Regions from separate parts of the Pseudomonas sp. LFS074 genome, predicted to be linked through region 2. Evidence: riboswitches for the same ligand, from Rfam matches in the RefSeq annotation. Region 2 holds a riboswitch; the other holds the start of a gene.

Region 1 (4,208 bases), 390 kb from region 2:
GATGACTTGCTGGTCCAGCAAATGGACAGGCCCGAGGCGCCGGCAATGGCCGCTGCTGGGTTCACGCTGGCCGGCAAGAATCTGCCCTAGCAGGCTTTTGCCCACGCCATTGCGCCCGACCAGGCCGGTGCGGCGTTGGTCGAAGGTTTCGTTGAGGTTGCTGAACAGCAGCCTGCCATCAGGCAAGGCCAAGGAGACGCTGTCCAGCGTCAGAATCGACGTGTTCGTCATGCACAACTCCACAAATGCCGCGACATCTCCGGAGCGAGCCGGAGGCTGAAGACTGGCCGTCGAACGGACGGCGGCATCAATGGCGCATTGGACGAACACCTCGTAATTAGAGAGCGCGTAGCCTAACGGACCGTCCGGGGCCGGGTAAAGCACCGGCCGCCGGTTGGGGCCTCAGCGTTGCGCCTGCAAGCGTTTAGCCCAGTCCCCGGCGTGGCCGTGCGCGCAGGCTTGTTCACTGTCGAACCGCACATGCCAGGCCGGATGGTCCAGCTGTATGCCGGCTTGCTCCAGTGCATGGCGGGTCAACGCCAGCATGTGCGCCTTCGCTTCGCCCGCGACGGCAGCGGCTTTGTCGGCCTCTTGCTCAAATACCCAGGTAATACGAAGGCTGCCCGGAAAGTCCTCGGGGTCGAGGCGGTGAGTGAGCCAGCTGAAACCGACGATCTGCGCCTTGGCGGTTTCGCAGGCATCGGTCAGGCACGCCACCAGCTCCCGCTCCAGGCGGGCCATTTCGCGTTTGCCCAGTGCCTTCACGGGTTGGCCTCGTCATCGATCTGCTGGCAAAAGCGCAGGCGGTTGCCGAACGGGTCCCACACCTGCATCTGCAGGCCCCAGTCCAGGCGCTCGGCCTCTGGCCGGGCGTAACCGTACTGTTTGTCCTGCAGCTCGCGCTCCAGCGCGCGCAGGTCGTCGATGCGGGCGAACACGGTAGAACCGGGGCATGCATCGCCATGGTGCTCGGAAAGGTGCAGGATCAGGCCGTCGCGGTGAATCTGTACGTACAACGGCAGGTCCGGGCTGAAACGATGCTCCCAGTCCAGGCTGAAACCGAGGAAATCGAGGTAGAACTCCTTGGCCTTGTCGACCGAGAAGATGCGCAGTACGGGTATGGCGGGGGCGAGGGGCATGGGACGTCCTTGACCGTGGGCAGAGTCGCTACTGTAACGCAGTAGAACCAAGAGTGGTCGACCAGCCCGCCGCAATGGTTGACCACCCGCCAGCCACTGCGTAGCCTTGCCAGTTCGAGGTTCTTCGGCCAGGCCGAAGCTAAGATGGGAACGCGGTACACGCCGCGGCTGCCCCCGCAACTGTAAGCACCGACAACGGATCGACACTGCCACTGCGCCAGCGCGCGGGAAGGCGTCATCCCGCCAGCCCGCTGTTCAACCGAACGGGGGCCTGGAACGGTGCGAGCCAGGAGACCTGCCTCGTCACGTTTTCGACTTTCAACCGGGCGGGGTGATCCGGTGGCGAACAAGCTCGGCCAACCTCTGGCCCGTGGCTGTCGTCCTGCATGCCCGCGCCACACTGCCAAGGGCAATGCGACATGAAAACACTGGCCAAGCTCCCCGTCACCATCGTCACCGGCTTCCTCGGCTCGGGCAAGACCACCTTGCTGCGCCACATGCTCGACAACGCCCAAGGCCGCCGCATCGCGGTTATCGTCAACGAATTCGGCGAGCTGGGCATCGACGGCGAAATCCTCAAACAGTGCAGCATCGGTTGCACCGAGGAAGAAGCCAGCGGCCGCGTCTACGAACTGGCCAATGGTTGCCTGTGCTGCACCGTGCAGGAAGAATTCTTTCCGGTGATGCGCGAGCTGGTGGCACGCCGTGGCGACCTCGACCACATCCTGATCGAAACCAGCGGCCTGGCCCTGCCCAAGCCTTTGGTACAAGCGTTCCAGTGGCCGGAAATCCGCAACGCCTGCACCGTCGATGCGGTCATCACCGTGGTCGACAGCCCGGCCGTGGCCGCTGGCACCTTCGCCGCCTACCCGGACCAGGTCGATGCCCAGCGCAAACTCGACCCTAACCTGGACCATGAATCGCCACTGCACGAGCTGTTCGCCGACCAGCTGGCCAGCGCCGACCTGGTGGTACTGAACAAGGCCGACCTGATCGACGCCGAAGGCCTGGCCAAGGTGCGCGCCGAAGTGGCTGAAGAACTGCCGCCGGCCGTCAAGGTGATCGAGGCCAGCAGCGGCAAGCTGCCACTGGAAGTGCTGTTGGGCGTGGGTGCCGAGTCCGAGGCGCACATCGATGGCCGCCGCACCCACCACGACACGCACCACGACGGCGACGACCATGACGATCATGACCACGACGCCTTCGATTCCATCTCCATCGACCTGCCCGAGGCCGACGAAAGCCTGCTGCTCGACGCACTGACGCAACTGGTGGTGGAGTTCGGCATCCTGCGTGCCAAGGGCTTCGCCGCCATCCCGGGCAAGCCGATGCGCCTGCTGGTGCAAGGCGTGGGTACCCGCTTCGACAAGCACTTCGATCGCGCCTGGCGCAACGACGAGCCGCGCATCACCCGCCTGGTGCTGATTGGTCAGGACCTTGACGCTGTTCAACTGGAAGCGCGCCTGCGCCAGGCCCTGGGCGCCTGACCCATGCACCTGCTGCGGACCCAGCCCGGCGGCTTCGTGCCGGATGACAGCATTGCCGACCTCGGCCAGACACCCGCCGAGCTGGTGATTCTCTGCAGCGGCGATTCGCACCTGGCATTGCTCGCCGATACCGCCGAGCAATTGCCTGAAGACTTCCCCAGCCTGCGCCTGGCCAACCCGATGCAGGTGCAGAACCATGCCTCGGTCGACTTGTACGTCGACCAGGTGCTGCGCCACGCCAAGGTCATTCTGGTGTCGCTGCACGGTGGCGTTGGCTACTGGCGCTACGGCGTCGAGCAACTGGTCGAATTGGCCGCCCGTGGCGTGCAACTGATTCTGGTGCCGGGCGATGATCGCCCGGACCCGGAACTGACCAGCTTGGGTAACGTTTGTGGCGAACAGGCCGAACGCCTCTGGCACTACCTGCGCCAGGGCGGCAAGGCCAATGCCATCAACCTGTTCAATTGCCTGGCCAGCCAGTGGCTGGGCCGTGACTACGCCTGGGACGAGCCACAGCCTTTGCCACGCACCGCCGTGTATCACCCGGCCAAGGGGAGCGTTGCGCTAGAAGACTGGTACCCGCACTGGCACCCGGATTACCCGGTGACGCCGCTGTTGTTCTACCGCTCGCACCTGCAGGCGGCCAACACCGCCTTCATCGACGTGTTCTGCCAGCGCCTGCAAGCAGCCGGGCTGAACCCGTTGCCGATCGCCGTGGCCAGCCTCAAGGAAAGCGCCTGCCTGGAGCAGGTCGAAGCCTGGCTGGACGAGGTCGGCGCTGAAGTGCTGGTCAATACCACCGGCTTTGCCCTGTCCAGCCCAGAGCGCCCCAACCTGCGGCCGTTGCGCCGTGACATCCCGGTGTTGCAGGCCATTTGCGCGCAAGACAACCAGCCCGGCTGGGAAGCCAGCGAGCAGGGCCTGGGCGCGCGTGACCTGGCCATGCACATCGCCTTGCCGGAGCTGGACGGGCGCATCATCACCCGTCCGGTCAGTTTCAAGGACATGGCCTGGCGCAGCGAGCGCAGCCAGTCCGACGTGGTGTGCTACCGCGCGCACCCCGAGCGCATGGACTTCGTCGCCGAGCTGGCCCGCCGCTGGGTTGAGCTGGCGCGCCTGCCTAATGCCCAAAAGCGTATTGCCCTGGTGCTGGCCAATTACCCGACCCGTGATGGCCGCATTGGTAACGGCGTCGGCCTGGACACCCCGGCAGCGGCGCTGAACATCCTCAAGGCGCTACAGGCCGAAGGCTATCCGCTGGCCGATTTGCCGAGCAGCGGCACGCAGTTGATTCACCAACTGCTCGGTGGCGTGACCAACGACCTTGACCACCTGGACCAACGCCCCTGCGCCCAGAGCCTGAGCCTGGCCGACTACCAGGCTGCATTCGAGCGCCTGCCCGACGCCAACCGCCAGGCCGTGCTGGAACGCTGGGGGCCGCCCGAGCAAGACCCGATGTACCGCAGCGGCCGGCTGATGGTCGCCGGCTTGCGCTTTGGCCTGACTTTCGTCGGTATCCAGCCGGCGCGGGGGTATCAGGTGGACCCGAGCGCGGTGTACCACGACCCCGACCTGGTGCCGC
Region 2 (4,208 bases):
CAGCCCGACAAAACCGATGGCACCGACAATGGACACCATCACCGCCGTGACCAGCGCTGCACAACTGATCAGCAACAACTGGGTACGCCGCACCGGAATGCCCAGCGAGGCTGCCGAATCGGCACCAAACGTGAAGGCGTCCAGCGCACGGCGATGCCACAGGCACACCAGCAAGCCGAACAGCGCCACCGGCACAGCCAGCCACACCGAAGGCCAGCGCACGCCGCTGAGGTTGCCCAGCAGCCAGAACAGGATACCGCGCGCCTGCTCGGCGGTGGCCGACTTGGTGATCAGGAAGGCGGTCAGGGCATTGAACAGTTGCGAGCCAGCGATACCGGCAAGGATCACCTGAGCGTTGTTGCTGCTGGGGCCGGCCGCGCGGGCCAGCAGCAGCACCAGGGCGAATGCGGCCCCGGCGCCGATGAAGGCCCCGGCGGACATGCTCAATGCCAGGCTACCCAGGCCCAGCAGGCCGACCAGCACCGCGCCGGTCGAGGCACCGGCAGATAGCCCGAGCAGGTACGGCTCGGCCAGGGGGTTGCGCAACAGCGCCTGGAGAATCACGCCGCAGGTTGCCAGCCCGGCGCCGCACGCGGCTGCGACCAGGGTGCGGGTCAGGCGGTAGTTCCAGACGATGCCGGCGTCGATCGGGTCGACCGGGTAGCCGGCCTGCCACAGGTGGTTGGCCAGCACCTGGCCGACCACGCTGGGCGACAGGCTGGTTTCGCCGATGGCGGTACCGGCCAGCAGGGCGGCCAACAGGGCTGCCAGGGCAACCACGATGCAGGGTAACAGGCGCATCATCACTGGGCTGCTTTACCGCTGGCGAAGGCTGTGGCTAGCGTCTGCACGCCGCGGAACAGGCGGATGCCGGCTTGCATGGCGTCGGCGTCAAGAATGATGATGCGATCGTGCTTCACCGCATCCATGTTGCGGGTTACCGGGTCGCTGCGCAGGAATTCGAGCTTTTTCTGGTAGTCGTCGGCGGGGAAGCGGCGGCGGTCCATGCGGGCGATGATCAGCCAGGTGGGGTTGGCCTTGGCCAGGGTTTCCCAGCCTACGGTCGGCCATTCTTCGCTGGACTCGACCACGTTGCGCACACCCAGGGTGCGCAGCATGAAGTCGGCGACGCCCTGGCGGCCGGCCACATAAGGGTCGATGTCGAGGTCGGCGCTGGAGAACCAGAACAATGCCGAGGTGGCCGACAGGTCCTTGCCGGCCAGTTGCGCCTTGGCACTGTCCAGGCGGCCTTTGAGCTCGGCATTCAGAGCATTGCCGCGGTCCTGCACATCGAAGATCTCGGCCAGCTGGCTGATGCTCTTGTAGATGCTGCTGACCTGGAACGCCTGCAGACGGGTGCCGTCGGCGCCGACCAGGTTGTCCTTGCCTTCGCAGTCCGACGGCAGCAGGTAGGTGGGGATCTTCAGTTCATCGAACTGTTCGCGGGTGCCGACCACGCCCTGGGCACCGACCATCCATTCGAACTGCACCGCCACCAATTGCGGGCGCTTGCCGACCACGGCTTCGAAGCTGGGGTCGTTGTCGGCCAGGCGCGGCACCTTGGCGTTCACTGCCTGGTACTCGGGCAGCACGTTGTTGAACCACAGCGAGGTGCCCGCCAGCTTGTCGCCCAGCCCCAGTGCATAGAGCATCTCGGTACCGGCCTGGCCGATGGTGACGGCGCGCTGTGGCGCCTGGGCGAACGTCTGCGGCTTGCCGCAGTTGTCGAGCGTCAGCGGGTAGTGGGTGGCCGCGGCCTGGGCCAGGCCGGTAAGGCCTAGGCCGGCGAGCAGGGTGACGAAACGGGGCAGCATGCTGGGCGATCTCCTATCGGACAGTTCGGGTGAGGAACGCGCGGACAGGCATCGCCGAGCCCCTGCCGGTGGCAGGGGCAACACTGATGGCCAATCCCGGACACCCCGCCGGTTGGTGAATGTAGGCCGGCAGGTCTCCTGACTGGTGCGTCATGGCCCGGCTCCGGCCTTCCCGGGCGGTCTGGCCCAGTGGCATCGATGGAGCTGGCTCGGCACCTACAGTTGCGGGGGCAGTTCCGTTTGGCCCGTATTGGCGGGCCAGGGATTCCCTATTAGTTCCGTGGTGGAAACCGGCGGCCCGCATGGTAGACCATCGCGCCGCCGGGTGAAAACGCTTTTCAGAAGTACTTCAGCCAGGCGATGTCGCGGCGCCGCTGCTTCAGTTGGGCGAACCCGCGTACTGGCAGGTACAGCGAAGCCGCCAACAGCACCGCGCTCAGCCACACCGCTGCAATGCTCTCGAAGCCGAAGTAGTCGCCCTGGTTGAGGCCCAACAGCGCCACGCTGGCCAGGTACAGCAGCTTCAGCACATACAGGTGCAGCAGGTAGAAGAACATCGGGGCCGCACCGAACACCGCCAGGGCACTGATCCAGCGCGCCTGGCCGGCCCGCTCGAAGGCGCGCAGCAACACAAGGCCGCAGCCCAGGGTCAGGGCCAGGAACAGTAGCGACGGTGGGTATTTGGTGATGTTGAAGAAGCTCATCAACGTTTGCGTGAAGGTGGGGTAACCGCTCCACGGCGCCTCACCATAGCCGTTGAACATGCGCAGCAGGACAAAGCCCAGGAGTGCGAGCAACCCGGCCGTCAGCAGGCGTTGCTGGCGTTGTCCGGCCTCGCTGCCGCGCGCGAACCAGGGGCCCAGGCCATAACCCAGGGCAATGACGCCGATCCACGGCAGCACCGGATACGACGTGCGCAGGCGCAGGTTTTCCGACCATTCAAGCCAGCCGCGGTCGTGCAGGATTGCCCAGGGCACGTGCAGGGCTGACCCCACGCCAACGTGCAGGCCGTCGAGCAGGTTGTGGCCGGCGACGATGATGGCGCCCAGGGTGAGCAGTGCGGCGCGTGGCAGCCACACCAGCAGGGACAAGGCGATCATGCTGACGCCGATGGCCCAGATAACCTGCAGATAGATCACGCTGGGCGGCAACTGGAAGGTCCAGGCGAAGTTGACCAGGGTGAACTCCAGCACCACCAGGAACAGCCCGCGCTTGAACAGGAATGCCGAGACATCGCTACGGCCCTGATGCTTCTCGCCGTACAGCCAGGCCGACAGGCCGGTCAGCAGGACGAACACCGGTGCGCAGAGGTGGGCCAGTGTGCGGCTGACGAACAGCGCAGGCTCGGTGCTGTCGATGGCCATGGGGTCGCTGACCTGGCGGTGCAGGAAAAAGGTCTCGCGGACATGGTCCAAAAGCATGAACAGGATCACCAGGCCGCGCAGGGCATCGATGCTCTGCAGGCGCTGGGTGATCAAGGTGGGCGTGGCGCTGGCGCTTGTCATGGAGGGTCGCTGATAGGAATGAATGTCATGTGAAACGTTATCTTATAACTAATTTATTGGAGGCTGGTAGAGGTTTTTGTGTTGCCTGTGCAGGCCTCTTCGCGGGCGCGCCCGCGAAGAGGCCGGTTCAGGCAACTCAGGTCAGAAGGTGTAATCCACCGTCGCAAAATACGAGCGCGGCATCCCCATCAACCACTGCTGCCCGCTGAACGCCGACTGCACATACTCGCGATCGAACAGGTTGTTCAACTGCAACCCCAGCCGTACATCAGGCAACACCTGCCAGGCGATGTTGGCATCGACCACGGTGTAGCCGGGGGCGCTTTGGGTATTGGCGGTGTCGGCATAACGCTCATCCACATAGCGCGCGCCAATGCCGGCTTCCACCTGTTGGCCGAAACCTTTGCTCAACCACAGGTTGGCGGTACGCCGTGGCACGTTTGCCGGCCGGTTGCCGGCACGGTCCTGCGCCACGCCGCCGACCATCTCGTCGAAGTCGTCATACCTTGCGCGCACCAGCGATGCGTTGGCAGACACCTGCCATTGGTGCGCCAGCGCCAGTTCCAAGGTCGCTTCGAGGCCATCGGAGGTCTGCTGGCCAGCCTGTTGCTTCTCGTGGGTGATCGGGTCGTCTACCAGCAGCTTCTTCTTGACGATGTGGTAGGCGGCCAGTGTCCATTCGCCACGGCCTTCCCAGAAGCGCTGCTTCAGGCCTACCTCAGTCTGCTTCGCTTCGGTCAAGTCATAGTGCATCTGGGTGGGGCTGAGGCTGATGAGGTTGTTGACCCCTTCCTCGCTGGTGGAGTACTGGCCATACAGTGACAGGTCGTCAGTGACCGCGAACACCAGCCCAGCGCGCCAGTTGCCACCTTGCAGGCTGCGGTCACTG

Evidence for each region. Region 2 has a riboswitch for cobalamin ahead of ACNQP3_RS10260 (ABC transporter substrate-binding protein). Riboswitches for the same ligand answer to the same signal wherever they lie in the genome.
Region 1: it holds a riboswitch for cobalamin, as region 2 does, so the genes downstream of both, cobW (cobalamin biosynthesis protein CobW) here and ACNQP3_RS10260 (ABC transporter substrate-binding protein) in region 2, are expected to answer to the same signal.

What each region holds. Positions count from the first base shown of each region.
Region 1 is NZ_JBFPFV010000001.1:2,615,738-2,619,945, forward strand. Features, by position in the region: gene ACNQP3_RS12055 (ATP-binding cassette domain-containing protein) at 1-231, opposite strand, end outside; gene ACNQP3_RS12060 (hypothetical protein) at 403-765, opposite strand; gene ACNQP3_RS12065 (glyoxalase superfamily protein) at 762-1,139, opposite strand; cobalamin riboswitch at 1,240-1,457, shown strand; gene cobW (cobalamin biosynthesis protein CobW) at 1,559-2,626, shown strand; gene cobN (cobaltochelatase subunit CobN) at 2,630-4,208, shown strand, end outside.
Region 2 is NZ_JBFPFV010000001.1:2,222,133-2,226,340, forward strand. Features, by position in the region: gene ACNQP3_RS10255 (FecCD family ABC transporter permease) at 1-804, opposite strand, end outside; gene ACNQP3_RS10260 (ABC transporter substrate-binding protein) at 804-1,814, opposite strand; cobalamin riboswitch at 1,925-2,124, opposite strand; gene ACNQP3_RS10265 (DUF1624 domain-containing protein) at 2,153-3,319, opposite strand; gene ACNQP3_RS10270 (TonB-dependent receptor) at 3,461-4,208, opposite strand, start outside.